DNA from 3 places in the Aliiglaciecola sp. SL4 genome. Region 1 is predicted to be linked to each of the others. Evidence: predicted binding sites of a transcription regulator. Region 1 holds the regulator's gene; each other region holds the start of a gene.

Region 1 (5,648 bases):
AAACGAGTTGAACAGGAGAGTTAATGGTTTTACATCCTAAACTAAACAAGCATTAAGGTAGCGGTGCCTAAAAAGGCAAAAATACCTACTACGTCAGTGATTGTGGTTAAAATCACACTGCCAGCTAGAGCTGGGTCGATTTTTAACTTTTTCATCACCAGTGGTAACGTTGCCCCAGCTAACCCAGCAGCAACCATGTTAATCATCATTGCAAAAGCAATAACTCCGCCTAACATCCAGTCTTGTTTCCAAATGGCAATGACAGAAGCAATTAAGATTGCCCAGATAGCACCATTTAAAAAGCCGATGGCTAACTCTTTACTGATTAACCATCTAGAGTTATCCGTACTAACATGACCTAGGGCCATACCCCGTATAACCAGTGTTAAGGTTTGATTGCCTGCGACACCACCCATACTAGGAACAATGGTATTTAAGATAGCTAACACTGCCATTTGGCTTAGAGTGGCTTCAAAGAGATCACTTACCGCCGCAGCAAGTAGTGCTGTAACCAGATTAACAGTGAGCCATACAGATCGACGTTTGGTACTTTGGAGTACTGGTGCAAAGGTATCTTCTTCATCATCTAGGCCCGCCATACTCATCATCGAGTGTTCGGCGTCTTCACGAATAATATCTACCACATCGTCTATGGTGATCCGTCCTAATAACTGTCGATTTGAATCCACTACAGGTGCTGATAACCAGTTATAGCGTTCAAATAATTTGGCTACATCCGTCTCTGGCATATCAACAGGAATAGCTTCAGCTTCCTCATCCATAATATCTTCGATACTGGAGTCGGGCAGTGCAGTAATGAGTTTAGTGACGGGCACCGTGCCTATTAAAGTGTCATTGCGACTGACTACATAAAAGGTGTCCGTGCTTTCTGGGATTTCACCTTTAAGTCTTAAATAACGTAAAATAACATCAATATTGACGTCAGAACGTAGGGTGATGGTATCGGTATTCATGATGAAACCGGCAGTGTCTTCGCCGTAAGATAGGGCCTTTTCTGCTCGCTGACGGTCCTGCTCATCCATGGATTTTAGTACGTCTTTTGATACTGATTGCGGCAGACTACTTAAGGTTTCTGCTAAGTTATCAATCTCCATATCTTCCAAGGCATCTACCACCTTGTCGGGAAGCATTTGGCCAATAATGCCGTTACGTACATCTTCCGACAATTCTTCTAGCACGTCGCCATAGAAATCGGCGTCTAACATTTCCCAAAGTTCGGTTCTTGATTTACTTGGAGATGACTCGAGAAGTAGGGCGATATCACATGCAGGCATATCGTGAATGGTTTTTCGGACATGCATAAAGCGGCCACTGGCCAAGGCTTGATTGATAACCTTCAGTTGACGTTGGGCGTGTTTAACCTCTAATGCTTCAGCCATGAAAATACAGCTCGATGAAAAAACTACTAATATGAATAGTTTAGAGGGTTAAGAGCGGCAGGTCAGCAATTATTTACTCAACTTGAATGAAAGTGAGCTATTCGTTCTCGTGAAACTTTTCTACAATAAGCTTTTCGATAGCTGCAAGTGCTTGCTCAGCGTCGGTTCCCTCGCTTATTACGTTGACTTCTTTCCCTTGAGAGCTTTCTAACATCATTAAACCCAATACACTATTAGCCGATGCCGTTTTTTCCCCTTGAACTAAAGTAACTATAGCATCAAATTGATTGGCAACTTTAACTAATTCCGTCGCTGCTCGTGCATGTAAGCCAAGTTTATTAACTATAACTATTTGCTTTTCAAAGCGATTCATCTGTTTAATTCTCGGTGTCTAATTTGCACATCTGGGTGAGAGGCTGAGAATGTTTTTGCTAATGACTCAGCAACATAAACTGAACGATGTTGTCCACCGGTACAGCCAATTGCAACTGTGACGTAACTTCGGTTATTTCTTTCTAGGTGGGGAAGCCAAGTTGATATGAGGTTTTGGATTTGCCAAATAAATTTAGTCACTATGGGTTGTGAACCTAAAAATATTTCAACTGGTGAGTCTAATCCACTTAGGTGTTTTAAGTCCGGTTCCCAATGAGGGTTAGGTAAAAATCGCGCATCAAAAACATAGTCGGCATCTTTAGGTATGCCATATTTAAATCCAAAAGATTCAAATACTAAAACCAGTCTTGAGCTTTTCTTTCCTAGAATGCGTTCACGAACTAACTCAGCTAATTGATGAACCGAAAGCTTGTCAGTATCTAAATATAAGTCAGCACGTTCTGCTATAGGAGCTAAAAGTTGACCTTCAGCTTGAATGGCATCGGAAAGCGATTTGTTTTGACGTGATAACGGGTGTAAGCGACGGGTTTCGCTGAAACGCTTAATTAGTATGTCATCACTGGCATCTAAATAAACAATAGTCATATCCCAGTTTGCAGGCAGGTAATCGAGGATTTCCACCAATTCACCAGATACTTTGGGAAGGTTTCTTACGTCAATACTTACCGCAACTTGGTCATACTCATCCATAACTGTATGAGTAAGGGTAGGCAGAAGGTTAACAGGGATATTATCAACACAATAATAGCCTAAATCTTCTAAAGAGCGCAGTGCAATTGATTTTCCTGAACCGGAGCGACCACTTATAATAATCAGCTTCATGAAACAATTGCCTCGTATAACTGTCCGTTATCTTCAGCACAGCGAATGCGTTTAAGAACCTCTTTGTCACTTAACTTTGTTGCTATAGTGGCCAAGGTTTGTAGGTGTCCGGCGGCTTTATCTTCTGGTACTAAAATAGCGAAAAATATATCTACAGGACAATTATCGACTGCGTCAAAATTGATGGAAGGATCACTGGTAATTAATATTGCGACTACGTCTTTTAACCCAGCTAATCTGCCGTGGGGCAGCGCAATACCATTGCCGATTCCTGTACTACCCATTTTTTCGCGACTGACTAAACTATTCAAAATCGTAGTTTGGTCAATACCGTCAATCTTTTCTGCCGCTAATAGGCTGATAGTTTCAAGGATTCGTTTTTTGCTTGTCCCCTGGACTGCACAACTTGTGCAGTCAGAGGAAAGGATGTCTTTAATTTCCATTAAATAATCTAATATATGTTAATGACGTTTAATCTTTTCCTTGTGCTTGATCACCTGTCGATCAAGCTTATCTATTAATCCGTCAATGGCTGCGTACATATCGTTATGTTCTGAGGTTGCAAAAACTTCGCCTCCGCTAAGATGAACTGTCGCTTCAGCTTTTTGATTAAGCTTTTCGACATTGAGAATGACATGGACATTGTTGATGTGATCAAAATGCCTTTCTAACTTCGTAAATTTAGTGTCTACATAATCTCGCAATGAATCTGTAATTTCTACATGATGGCCAGTAAGGTTAATTTGCATATTAGCGTATTCCTTCTGTTAACGAGCCTACAGCAGGCTCTTGCGTTGGTTAGACGGTGGGATCGATAAAGACTCCCGGTATTTTGCTATTGTTCTACGGGCAACCTGTATACCTTGGTCAGCCAGTAGATCAGCAATCTTACTATCGCTAAGTGGCTTAGTTGGAAGCTCTGCAGCGACAAGTTTTTTAATTAGTGCGCGAATTGCCGTTGAAGAGCACTCTCCGCCAGAGTCTGTGGCAACATGGCTGGAGAAAAAGTACTTCAGTTCGTAAATTCCTCTTGGTGTATGCATATATTTTTGTGTAGTGACACGGGAAATAGTTGATTCATGCATATCCACCATTTCTGCGACATCATTTAACACCATTGGTTTCATCATTTCCGGACCATGTTCGAAAAATCCGACTTGTTGCTGAACAATACAGTTGGCTACTTTGAGCAATGTGTCGTTTCGGCTTTCGAGGCTTTTAATAAACCACTTGGCTTCTTGCATATGTGAACGTATGAACTGACTGTCGCTGGTGTTTTTAGCATTGCGGCTCATCGCTGCATACTGCTGATTAACATTTAGTTTAGGCAAACTGTCGGGGTTTAACTCTACTTGCCAACGGCCATTTTTTTTCATTACAGAAACATCAGGAATCACGTATTCGGATTCACCAATTATCAGCGCGCTGCCAGGACGAGGATTTAATGTTTGCAACAAACGCATTGCTTCGCGTAAATCGTCTTCTTTTAAACGAGTTTTGCGCATTAACGTTCGGTAATCTTTGCTACCTAAAAGGTCTGCATATTCACTAATTAATAATTTAGCTTCATTTAGCCAAGGTGTACCTGGGGCAAATTGATTCATTTGTACCATTAAACACTCTTGAGGATTTCGAGAACCAGAACCTATAGGATCGAACATTTGAATGCGTTTTAGAACACATTCAACTTCATCAAGTTCAACCTCTTCGTGGTCGAGACTAGCGAGTACTTCTTCAGTGCTAATGGTTAAATATCCAGATTCATCGATTGAGTCGATAATGGCAATGGCTATAGCGGTATCTACTTCGGAAAAGGGGGTTAAGCGCATTTGCCATAACAAATGATCTTGTATATTTTCGCTGGTTTCACCTTGGAAAATTTGATCATCATCACCACCGCTGCCACCACTAATTGATGCGGGTGCTGAAGATGCACTGATATATTCATCCCAAGTGCTATCTATGGGTAATTCGTCCGGAATATCTGCTTTTTCTAATGCCTCGTTTGTATCCATTGAGTCAGAACTTGCGGATACGGTTTCTTCCGAAAATTTATCATTACTATCTGCTAATGCGGAATCTCCTGTGGGGATGTCCGAACCATCCTCTACTTCTAAAAGCGGGTTGGATTCTAAAGCTTCTTGTATTTCCTGTTGTAAATCCAGCGTTGACAACTGCAATAGACGGATAGCCTGTTGCAATTGAGGCGTCATTGTTAGTTGCTGGCTGAATTTTAATTGTAACGAGGGTTTCATTTAGTTTTTATATTCTTACTTGTTTAGCCACAAAGCTTTGGTTAAAAACAACATACCTGTACTATAGCTTGAATTGCTCGCCAAGGTATACATCTCTGACTTGTTGATTATTTAAAACTTCTTCTGCAGTTCCAGAAGCGATCAATTCACCATGACTTACAATATACGCTTTTTCACACACGTCTAGGGTTTCACGTACATTATGGTCAGTTATTAATACTCCAATACCTCTATCGCGCAGGTGTTGAATTATTTTTTTTATATCATTTACAGAAATTGGATCCACACCTGCAAAAGGTTCATCTAATAAAATAAATTCGGGTGCGGCGGCCAGGGCCCGTGCTATTTCGACTCTTCTGCGTTCTCCTCCAGATAAACTCATGCCTAGGCTATTACGGATATGATTTATATTAAACTCGTCAAGCAATGCATCTGCTTGTTCTTCTCGTTGGTCTGAGCTCAATTCTTTTCGGGTTTGTAAAATTGCCATGATATTTTGATAAACAGTTAGTTTACGAAATATAGACGATTCTTGAGGAAGATACCCAATTCCTTTTCTAGCTCGAATGTGCATAGGCTGTAAAGTTAGTGCTGTTTGGTCAATATAAATATCGCCCTTATCTAAAGGAACAAGCCCTACAATCATATAAAAAGTCGTTGTTTTGCCTGCACCATTGGGGCCTAACAATCCAACAATCTGCCCTGTAGACACTTCTAAACTAACATCTCGTACTACTTGTCGAGATTTGTATGATTTAGCTAGGTTAATCGCTTTTAA
Region 2 (5,648 bases), on a different contig from region 1:
CAAGCATCTTTGTCTGTGCAATCTCAAGCGAATCAACAGCAAGGACAAGTATTGTCATTATTGAGTTAAGTTCCCCACAAAGGGTTTTACTTAAATAGAGTAAGCAAAAATAAAGCAGCTAAGGCTGCTTTATTTTGTTCAATTTACTGATTTTATTCATAAACATAAAAATTGGTAGTTGCTATCCGACAACGAATGTTTAAAATCAAGATAGAATCGCAAGGTGTGTTTCAGTTTCATTTTATAGGTTGCTGACATGAGTAAAAATATACGCTAACCTTTGAGCAGACAGACTGCGCGAATAGGTAATGTGTTATTACCTATTTTAAAGTAGAAAAGCTTGGCAAACATTTACTTGGATTTGACACACCCTTGAATACAAAAAATAAAAATAACAAAGTTGGGGAAAGGATGAGCACAATTCTGATTATCAGCGGGCATACGTCGCGCGCCAATAATCTCAAAACAATCTTGTCTTTTTTAGGCGAACGTTGTGCCCAGGTTCCTTTTTCCGAAGCAATGTCTGCGTTGAAAAAACAAGATAGCTTTGAAGCGGTTATTATCGATTTCGACTCGCCCGAGCTTACTGATGATGTGGTAAGCAAATTTCCAGCCCAACCCTTTATTGTCATTGGCAACGCACAAACAGATGCTGAATTTAGAGCTAATATTGTCGGACATCTAGAAGAGCCCGTAACCTATCCCGTTTTGACTCAGATGCTACATCGATGTCAAGAATACTTACGTAAACGGCCAGCCAAAAGTACGAATACTAGTAAAACCAAATTATTCCGTAGTTTAGTGGGGAAAAGCGAAGAAATTCAGAATGTTCGTCACCTAATTGAGCAAGTATCAAGTTCTGACGCGAATGTTTTAGTATTAGGCGAGTCTGGCACAGGTAAAGAAGTCATTGCTCGCAATCTACATTTCTTGTCAAATAGAAATAGTGGTCCTTTCATTCCTGTAAATTGTGGTGCCATTCCAGCTGAACTACTCGAAAGTGAGCTGTTTGGTCATGAAAAAGGCGCATTTACTGGGGCTATCAATTCACGTAAAGGTCGTTTTGAATTAGCCGAAGGCGGTACGCTATTCTTAGATGAAATTGGCGATATGCCTTTGCAAATGCAAGTTAAGTTGCTGCGGGTTTTACAAGAGCGTCAATATGAGCGAGTAGGGGGCAATAAACCCATTAAATGTGATGTTCGTATTGTGGCCGCTACACACCGAGAACTCGAAAATATGATCGCTGAAGGATCCTTTCGGGAAGATCTATACTATCGTTTGAATGTTTTTCCCATTGAAAGCCCTGCATTAAGAGAGCGCAAAGAAGATATTCCCTTGTTGTTGCAAGAATTGGTATCACGACTAGAGCAAGAAAATGAGAAGTCATTGCGTTTTACCGAAAATGCGATTAATTCGCTGGTGGAGCACCTCTGGCCCGGCAATGTGCGTGAGCTTTCCAATCTAGTCGAAAGATTATTGATTTTATACCCCAATCAAGTGGTAGACGTAACTGATTTACCCTCTAAATACCAATATACCGATGGCGACAACTTTGAACCTGATTACCCTGAAGAGTTATTGGAACGTGAAGCTATAATCGCTTTGTTTAATGACACAAGTGATGATGAATCCACTGATAGCCATGAAAGTGAATTTGCTGATTCCAATGGTAGTCAGGAGATTAATCAAAACACTGAATTGAACACCAATTCAGCATTGCCATCAGACGGTATGAACCTAAAAGAATATTTATCAGAGCTTGAAATCAGCATGATCAATCAAGCCCTTGACCAACAAGATGGGGTAGTAGCTCGAGCAGCAGAAGCCCTAGGTATGCGCCGTACCACCCTTGTTGAAAAGATGCGAAAATATGCTATTGTCCGCGACTAAAGCCGTTGGGTTTAATCTTTACCTAAATTAGTTTCCTAAGTTTTTTAGACTAAAATCCACACCCGTCATTTTGTTGACGTTCCATTCTCCGTTTAAATTCGTTTAACCTATTGATATGTAGGGTAAAATAATTGGCATGGGATATGCTAAATACTCACCATGAGTAATATTTTTGACGTGAGGACTTTATGGCGTTCGACAGTGCATTCAACATATCCTATGCAGACGAACAGAGCGAAATTAGCTCTATAACATCGTCTCATTCAGGTGATCGTGCTTCACATTCAGTCGCACCTCAATCAAACACCCCATCAACTACTGAAGTGTCCAAACAAGAATTTGAGCAGTTAAAAAGCCAAGCTACTAGGCTTGAGCACCTGTTACAGGTTATGCCTGCCGGAGTGGTGGTAATTAATGGACAAGGGCAAGTGAAACAAGCCAATGCCTTAGCTAAAGCCTTATTAGGTGAGCCGTTAGAGGGCCAAGCTTGGCGAAAAATCATCGCCCGCTCTTTTAAACCACAAGCTGATGATGGTCATGAGGTCTCTTTGCATGATGGCCGAAAAGTAAAATTATCCATTACGCCGTTAACAGCCGAGCCAGGTCAGCTTATCGTGCTGACTGACTTGACTGAAACTAGACAATTACAGCAGCGAATTAGCCACATGCAACGTTTGTCTTCCTTAGGAAAAACCGTTGCATCTATTGTTCATCAAATCCGTACGCCGCTATCTGCCGCGATATTGTACGCGTCGAATTTAGCCAGCAATCAACTTAGTGATAGTGCTCGTGAGCGCTTTGGCGAAAAGCTCATGCTAAGGTTGAAAGATTTAGAAGGTCAGGTAAACGACATGTTGTTGTTTGCTAAAAGTGGTGAAGAGCAAGTGGTACAAAACATCTCTGTAACAGAGCTAATATCAGAATTATTGGTTTCCTCAGAGAATATGGTTCAACAAGCTAACGCCCAGTTAATCGTCAAAGATATTGACCCACAATTAACAATATTAGGCAATAAACCCGCGCTTTTGGGAGCACTGCAAAATATTATTCACAATGCGATTCAAGTCCAGCCTGAAGATTGCCAAATAACTATTAGTTGTTTGAACGACAGTCAACAGGTGAGCTTGCACATCCAAGATAACGGTCCGGGCGTTGATACACAGTGTTTAAATCGCATTTTTGAGCCTTTTTATACCTCAAAAAGTCATGGTACAGGCTTAGGGCTTTCAGTAGTCGCAACTGTGGCTAAGTCCCATGGTGGCTCGGTTACTGTGTCAAATATGCCAGGCGCAGGAGCATGTTTTAGCCTCATGTTACCTATTATTAATTCAAGTCAAGCAACTAAACAGGCTTTGGGAGAGAAATCGTGAGTCAGACCAGCATATTAATTGTAGAAGATGATGCCGGGTTAAGAGAGGCATTGGTCGATACCCTATTACTAGGTGGTTACGAGGTTATAGAGGCAAACTCGGCTGAACAAGCGATGGTCAAACTAAGTTCACATAAAGTCGACTTGGTCGTAAGTGATATTCAAATGGGCGAAATGAGTGGCCTAACCTTATTGCGCAGTATTAAAAATAAATACCCTAACTTACCGACTTTATTGATGACGGCTTATGCAACAATTGATGATGCAGTACAAGCAATGCGCGATGGCGCAACTGATTATTTATCAAAACCATTTAGTCCCGAAGTACTACTAAATTTAGTGGGACGTTATGCTCCAGCTCAACAAGTTGAATCCCGCAATCCTATTGCTGCCGACCCAACAAGTATTAACTTGCTTAATTTAGCGAAGAAAGTCGCTACCTCGGATGCAACAGTAATGGTTTTAGGACCTAGTGGTTCGGGTAAGGAAGTGTTAGCGCGATATATTCACGATCAGTCTAGCCGCAAAGATCAGCCATTTGTTGCTATTAATTGTGCTGCCATTCCTGAGAATATGTTAGAGGCGACTTTGTTTGGCTATGAAAAAGGCGCCTTTACCGGTGCATTGCAAGCCTCTCCGGGTAAGTTTGAATTGGCCCAAGGCGGCAGTATTTTATTAGATGAAATTACTGAAATGGATTTAGCACTGCAGGCAAAACTATTGCGTGTATTGCAAGAAAAAGAAGTGGAAAGATTAGGTGGCCGCAAAACCATTGCATTAGATGTGCGAGTGATTGCCACTAGTAACCGTGATTTAAAACAAGTTGTCAGTGATGGTAAATTCAGAGAGGATTTATACTACAGATTAAATGTTTTCCCATTAATGTGGCATCCATTGGATAAGCGAGCAGGGGACATAGTACCCCTAGCTGAACACATGATAGAAAGGCATTACAACGGTAATCAGCCTGCTCCGAGCTTAACCGCTTCAGCTAGAAGTAAATTAATGCAACATGTTTGGCCGGGTAATGTACGAGAGTTGGAAAATGTGATCCAACGCGCGTTAATTTTATCTGATGGTGAAACGATTGACGCCAATGATTTGATGATCGAAATTGAGACTGGCCAAACTATGGTGGCTGAGCAAGGAAATCAAGCCGAGGTAGATGATAGTAAATTAGGCAGTGAATTACGTCATCAAGAACATCAAATCATTCTAGACACTTTGCAGTCGTGCAACGGTCGACGCAAAGATGTAGCCGAACGACTGGGCATTAGTCCTCGTACCTTGAGATACAAATTAGCTCGTATGCGCGAAGTGGGGATCGAACTACCTGCTTAGTGATTTAATATCCCAAAAATAGCCGTTAACCAACGGCTATTTTTTTAGTTTTTTTGATGAGTTCATACCTCTTCAAACCCTCCTGTTAACCTACTCCGGTAAATCTCAAAGCATTACTCAGCTTAGTCAGGCTTAAGTCGTGGGGAAACGGCACTCCGTCAATAAAATGACAAACACCATAACTTATTGATATTTATAGATATAAAAGGTTGGCATTGAGTTTGCTTAGTCAAGCTATAGCTGTAAAAGAATTCATGCTTTGCCATTTTTTTTGACATTCGCAAAGCCTATTGATTTGACCACCGGAGCGACACATGGAAATCAAAGCACAATCTTTATATCAAGAAATGCAGGCAATGGCGTCCAACGCACAAATGGACGTTGCGCAGCTTCCTGGCACCAATCCTTCTTCACACAACTTTGCCGAAATGTTAGGTCAGGCCATAAACACTGTGAACGATATGCAGCTCGATGCAAAAAACAAACAAATCGCATTTGAGATGGGTGATCCCAATATGAGCCTTGCTGATGTGATGTTGACCAAAGAGAAGTCAGGCATTGCTTTTGAAGCTACCGTGCAGGTACGCAACAAAGTGCTAGAAGCATATAAACAAATCATGAACATGCCCGTTTAACTTAGCAAGAGGATAACTCGTGGCCGAGGCAACTAGCACTGAGCTTGCACTTAGTGACAATGACAATTATTCAGATTCCACAGAACTAGAGCATAAATCTGGTTTTATGGACGCATTAGGCAATGTAGACATTATGCGTCAAGTGACCATAGTGATTGCGCTAGTGATCTGTATCGCTATTGCGATTTTTATCGTGATTTGGGCACAAGAACCTACTTACCGTCCTTTGGGGAAAATGGAAACCCAAGAACTTATTGAAACCCTCGATTACCTTGATCAGAATTACCCCGACTACATACTTGAAGGTAACGTTGTCAAAGTATTGGAAAGCGACTATAAAGCGATCAAATTAAATATGACTCGCCAAGGTCTTTCTTCTTCCTCTGAAAACACCGGTGCTGAAATTATCA
Region 3 (5,648 bases), on a different contig from region 1:
GCCGTTGAACAGTAAAGTAGTTTCAGCTTTACCATCAATCCATGCATCTTTTGCTTTATCTGACCATTCGTTTTCTGCGTTAGCACTCATTGAAGCAGTTGTTAAAGCAGCAGCTATAATTAGTGAACAAGTAGTACGTTTCATATCAGTCTCTCCTTTTTGTTTAGACAATCCTATTAATGCCAATTCGATGCCAACGCGTAAACGTCTGATTATTATGGTTATTTTAAATAATTTAATATTAAACTCGATAAAAATCATGTAGTTTTGAAATACTCAAATGTAATTTCTACAGCATTAAAGAAAGTAAGTTTGAGAGTGTTAATAGCATTGGGAATTGCGGCGTTTAGTTTAAGGAACATTTTTTTTGGGATTGAATAACCTTGAAACCGTGCAGTCGGTAAGGGTTGAGGCATCTAACTATTGCCAGTCAATTTAAAGTGAATATCACTGAAGATGATTGGACTGTCGGTCTGAATGACTCAACAAACCAAGATTTCACTACTCAGTTTGGCTTAAGACTGAAATGATGTAGTTTTAAGTAAGTTCTTAACTTTGAGCACACTTTTAGTGAAATCTTCTGAGTCTTGCTCGGTATATTGAACATGTTCTTTTCCTTGCTCAATTGCCACTAATTGACGCAGGATAACCGAATGAATATCAGGCTTATCTGTTGCCGAAGCGATGCGGTATAAACTCTCGACTAATCGGATACTTACCGCCACAGAACTTACAGAATACTGGCGAATCTGATCAAACGCAGAATTAGCTACCCCCTCAAAATCGTAAGGATTGCGACGTAATCTCAAAATACCATCTTGACCGTAGTATTCCCCTGAATGCAATTCTTGTTTTGATATATTGCAAAGCACTACACATAACTTATCAACGCAAGTAATCGCCGTATAGGGATCATTAACTCCAGGAGACAGAGCACGCACGGCGATTTCTACCATTTGATGTATGGCATACTCGGGATCTTGAATCGGCGTTCGATTACTGCCGATGACACAACTTTGATTTACAAGGCTAGATAATTCATCTTGGATAGGTTTTAAACTTTTCAAAGTCGCTAGTTCAGCTCCTTCATTTATCAAATGACCAGGTCGCCATTTAAACTCAATAAAAAGATCATATTTGCTGGCAATTTCCAGCAATTTGTCATTACTCAACAGCTGTAAATAACCACTTTGGTCGGCGAATATTGGCAAAGTATAAGAAAAAGTTTTCCGCGCCTCTTTGCCTAATTTAGGTGTTGTCTCAGCACAGAATAAAGGTTCAAGGGAATGGTTAATTTCGTCACAAAGCTCGTTAATAACGTTATCAGCTTGAATTGAGCGTGAAACATGATGAATAAAATAAATAAGGACAAAAACACTAAATAATGTCGCCAACAAACACCAAATAATAGCCAAACCCATTATGATGTCCTGATTTGAATCTAAGCTCATGGAATAAATTAGCACCACACAGTAGGAAAATATCGATATAAAGGTTCCCAATACCACTTGAGTCCCTCTATCGTCCATAAAATTACGAATCAAGCGCGGACCGAATTGCGACGAGGCTAAGGTTAAGGTAACAATTGTTATAGAAAAGGCGATACTGGTAACCGTTATCATTGAAGCGGCGATGGTGTTGAGCAATGAAAGCAAGGTGCTTTGCTCAGTTTCATATAAAAAGGGAAGCCAATCTAACTTTCCCCAGGCTTGAGCATGATCAATCCAGACCATTAACCAAGCTGAAAAAATGGACGTTATAACCATCAATAGTGGAACGAACCAGAAACTAGTTTTTATTGAATCGAAAAGCTTGTCTAGACTGGCTAGATTTTTCATTAATAGTTCCTTTTATCAAACCTATTCCACTGAACTGTCAAAGCGTCAGCCTTGCCTTTAAACTGCAAGGAAGGCTCTTACGTCAGTTTACTTTTTCGAATTTTTTTTGGCAAAAAGCAGCATACTAATAACTAGTATAATCATAAATAAACCAAAAGAAGCTAAGAACGTATAAATTGGGCTTCCACCAGCAAGTCCAGTTGATGTTACAAAAAAACCAACACTAATTACTAAAGCGATAATTATTAATTTGAAGTCCATAAGTCACCTCGTTTAAAAATACAAAAGGGCTCTAAGAGCCCTTTTAGTTTGCTTGGATGTTATTAATCTTGACTAGATTAACAGTCTTGATCTTCAGCTTTTACGCCTTCTTTCACATCTTCACAAGCATCCTCAAGGGCGTTACCTGCATCGGTAACCATTTCATCAACACTTTCACCAGCGTCCTCAGCAGGACCTTGCTCACATGCAGCTAGAGCAAATACTGAACCAGCAACTAATAGTATTTGAAGGGTATGTTTAAAATTTTTCATGTGTTTCTCCGTTACTTTAATATTGTTATAAATCTAAAATAAGTGGTGTTAGCAAAGTTCGCTAGACTTTCGGACCTTTGCCACGTAGTGCATTCGCTATTAGTGAAATCACAAGTAAAACTACGAATACAAAAAAGATAATTTTCGCGATTCCGGCTGCGGTACCAGCTATTCCACCAAAACCAAATACAGCTGCGATAATTGCAATAACTAAAAATGTTAGTGCCCAGCTCAACATAATATTCTCCTTTTGTTTGTGTTCGATATTTGTAATGCGTTTTACATGCCAACAAAAAGAATAAACATAAGATATTGATATATATAAAAATATTATAGGTGCGGATGATTTAAGTAAATTCCCTTTCGGGGTTTATTTGCAAAAAGTACACTAGCGCTAGAAACTTTTTCACATTTGTTATGTGATGAATCGGTACTTAGTTGGGTTTAACTAAAATTGGTAAAGAGGAATGTCTGATAACGCTGAAATTTGGAAAAGAGGTGAGTAGATATAAACCAAGCACAATTAACTTTAACTATGCTTGGCCACGCATTTTTATTATTCGATGCCATTAATGTTCACTATAGGATAGTGAGCTAGGTAGGACATTAACGAATAGCTACCTTGCCAGTATTTGTGCTGCTTGTTTGGCAAAATAAGTTAAAATACCGTTTGCCCCTGCCCGTTTAAATGCCAGTAAGGATTCCATGATAACTGCTTCTTCATTTAGCCAACCGTTATCAAATGCCGCTTTATGCATGGCATACTCACCACTGACTTGATAGGCAAAGGTTGGTACTTGAAAGGTATCTTTGCAGCGTCGAACGATATCTAAGTAAGGCATACCAGGTTTAACCATAACCATATCTGCACCTTCTTTTAGATCAAGGCCAATCTCATGTAAAGCTTCGTCAGAATTAGCAGGATCCATTTGGTAACTATGCTTATTTCCGCCTTTTATATTACCGGCAGAACCGACGGCATCACGAAACGGACCATAGTAATTAGATGCATATTTTGCTGAATAAGCCATGATGCAGGTATTGATGTAGCCATGCTTCTCTAACGCTTGACGAATAATACCAATACGTCCATCCATCATATCAGAAGGAGCAACTATATCTGCTCCTGCTTCAGCGTGGGATAATGCTTGCTTAACCAGTACTTCACAGGTTTCATCATTGAGCACATACCCAGATTCATCAAGTAAACCGTCTTGCCCATGAGAAGTAAATGGGTCAAGTGCCACATCCGTCAACACTGCAATATCTGGGGCATTGTGCTTAATTGCTCTTACCGCTCGCTGCGCTAAGCCTTGTGGATTAAATGCTTCACTCGCACATTCCGACTTTATGTCTAGGGGCGTTACCGGAAAAATAGCAATGGCTGGTATGCCAAGCTCGACTAACTCTTTAGCTTCTTCTACCAATAAGTCTATTGATAAACGCTCAACACCAGGCATAGAAGGAACCGGCACTCGTTGCTGTGTTCCCTCGACAACAAACATAGGATAAATGAGATCCTTCACTGATAAGGTATTCTCTGCCATCAACTCACGGGTAAATTCGTGTTTGCGCATTCTTCTCATACGATTAGCAGGAAACTTTTGTTCGAACATAAAAATCTCTACCTCTTCAATTTTTCAACTTTGTAAATTTCAAACAATATCACGGGGGTGTAAATGTATACTTCTCACCCTATTTCGGCCATCACGCTTGGCTTGATATAAGGCTTTATCCGCACTTTCTAGTAGGCTTTTTTCATCATCTACTCCGCTTACAACAGTAGAAGCAACTCCAGCACTAATAGTCACTTTAAGTTGTAGACCATCAACTTCAGTGACCGCATTTTCAATGATTTCTCTGAGCTTCTCCCCTAAAGATCTAGCACCATCGAAATCGGTATTGGGCAGAATAAGGGCAAACTCTTCGCCACCGTAACGGCAAGCATCATCGGTGGTACGTTTTAAGTTCTGCTTTAGCATTTTTGCCACATGTTTAATGACTTCGTCACCAGCAACATGTCCATAAGTATCATTAATATTCTTAAAATGATCGATGTCTAACATAATTAAAGACAAATCTGAGCGTTCACGTCGGCATCGACGAGCTTCGGCCTGGAATTTTTTGTCAAAATGTTTGCGATTGCGGATCCCTGTAAGGCTATCAGTTCGTGTTTGCTGCTCTAATTCATTATTTGTTTCGGATAATTCTCGTAGAGCAATTTCCAACTCAAGAGTTCGCTCTTGCACGCTGTATTCTAAACTCTCTTGTGCTTCTTCTTTCAACTTGAGGGCTTTTTCTTGGGCTTCTCTAGCCATACGCTCTTCAAGTAAAGCAAGCTCTTGATTTTGATACTGGTCATCGCGCTGAATGGTATATGAGATGACTAAAACAAAGGCCAACATAAAAGTTTCAATAGCCGCGCCTAGCATCACAAAATATTGTGCGGGTATATTGATATCGAGTAAGTTCGAACTTTCTAGTCCAGCTAAAAAGCCCGCCACAATTAAAACTGACCATGCGAGTAGATATAAACGAGCAAGTTTGACACCACGCCACATTAGCAATAAAGACACAATAAAAACCAATAGGGATGAAAAACACAAGGCCAATAGGAAATACATAATGTAGTAGTAATAGGGAACAATCAGACTGGCAAGTACCGACAACGATAACCACCAAATGGCGTATTTTAATAATCTGTCTAGATTTTGACTATGTTTATACACTTCAAGTAATTGTCGGGTACAAACACACGCAAACAAAATAGTGAGAGTAGCAAAAATACCGACACTGCGGCTTTGTAACCATACCCAATCAGGCCAAAGGTATTTAAAACCAACACCATGCATAGTCGCTAAGGTTAAAGCCAAAAACACCACATAAAAACTATAACTTAAGAAGCTTGGGTTTCTGGTGGAAACGTAGAAGAATAAATTACTAAGGGCCATCGCAACCATAAAGCCAAAAAATAAGCCTAAAAGTAAATTTTGCTCACCAGAATAAATTAAATATTGTTTTTCATCCCACACTCGCAAGGGGACTTTCAGTGTGCCAGTGGTTTCTACTTTAACAATTACTGATATTCTTTGCTCTGATTCGGGAATTGGGAAGAGTAACTTTTCACTTTCTATCTGACGAGTGTTGAACGGGTAACTGTCCCCTTCATGGTATTCGGAAATTAACTTACCACTACTAAAAAACCAAATATCCACCTTATCGAGCATGACATAGTCAACTTCTAGAATTTTATGGGCATCACTTAAATTATTCGGCA

Evidence for each region. The regulator sigma-54, encoded in region 1, starts transcription at its own class of promoters, with help from an activator protein. The targets are predictions, from matches to a motif close to GTTGGCACGNNNNTNGNNT.
Region 2: the regulator sigma-54 is predicted to act here: its motif matches at 2,024-2,042, upstream of AB6T38_RS05755 (PAS domain-containing sensor histidine kinase).
Region 3: the regulator sigma-54 is predicted to act here: its motif matches at 2,644-2,662, upstream of AB6T38_RS10610 (DUF1328 domain-containing protein).

Annotation. Positions count from the first base shown of each region.
Region 1 is NZ_JBGOSE010000013.1:27,654-33,301, reverse strand. It holds gene mgtE (magnesium transporter) at 42-1,400, opposite strand; gene AB6T38_RS16035 (HPr family phosphocarrier protein) at 1,498-1,773, opposite strand; gene rapZ (RNase adapter RapZ) at 1,770-2,615, opposite strand; gene AB6T38_RS16025 (PTS sugar transporter subunit IIA) at 2,612-3,058, opposite strand; gene hpf (ribosome hibernation promoting factor) at 3,077-3,364, opposite strand; gene AB6T38_RS16015 (RNA polymerase factor sigma-54) at 3,392-4,870, opposite strand; gene lptB (LPS export ABC transporter ATP-binding protein) at 4,932-5,648, opposite strand, start outside.
Region 2 is NZ_JBGOSE010000003.1:79,866-85,513, reverse strand. It holds gene AB6T38_RS05765 (flagellin) at 1-69, shown strand, start outside; gene AB6T38_RS05760 (sigma-54-dependent transcriptional regulator) at 412-1,893, shown strand; gene AB6T38_RS05755 (PAS domain-containing sensor histidine kinase) at 2,082-3,263, shown strand; gene AB6T38_RS05750 (sigma-54-dependent transcriptional regulator) at 3,260-4,603, shown strand; gene fliE (flagellar hook-basal body complex protein FliE) at 4,918-5,238, shown strand; gene fliF (flagellar basal-body MS-ring/collar protein FliF) at 5,258-5,648, shown strand, end outside.
Region 3 is NZ_JBGOSE010000006.1:86,914-92,561, reverse strand. It holds gene AB6T38_RS10625 (BON domain-containing protein) at 1-144, opposite strand, end outside; gene AB6T38_RS10620 (DUF2254 domain-containing protein) at 516-1,838, opposite strand; gene AB6T38_RS10615 (hypothetical protein) at 2,177-2,371, opposite strand; gene AB6T38_RS10610 (DUF1328 domain-containing protein) at 2,433-2,609, opposite strand; gene hemB (porphobilinogen synthase) at 2,989-3,987, opposite strand; gene AB6T38_RS10600 (diguanylate cyclase) at 4,027-5,648, opposite strand, start outside.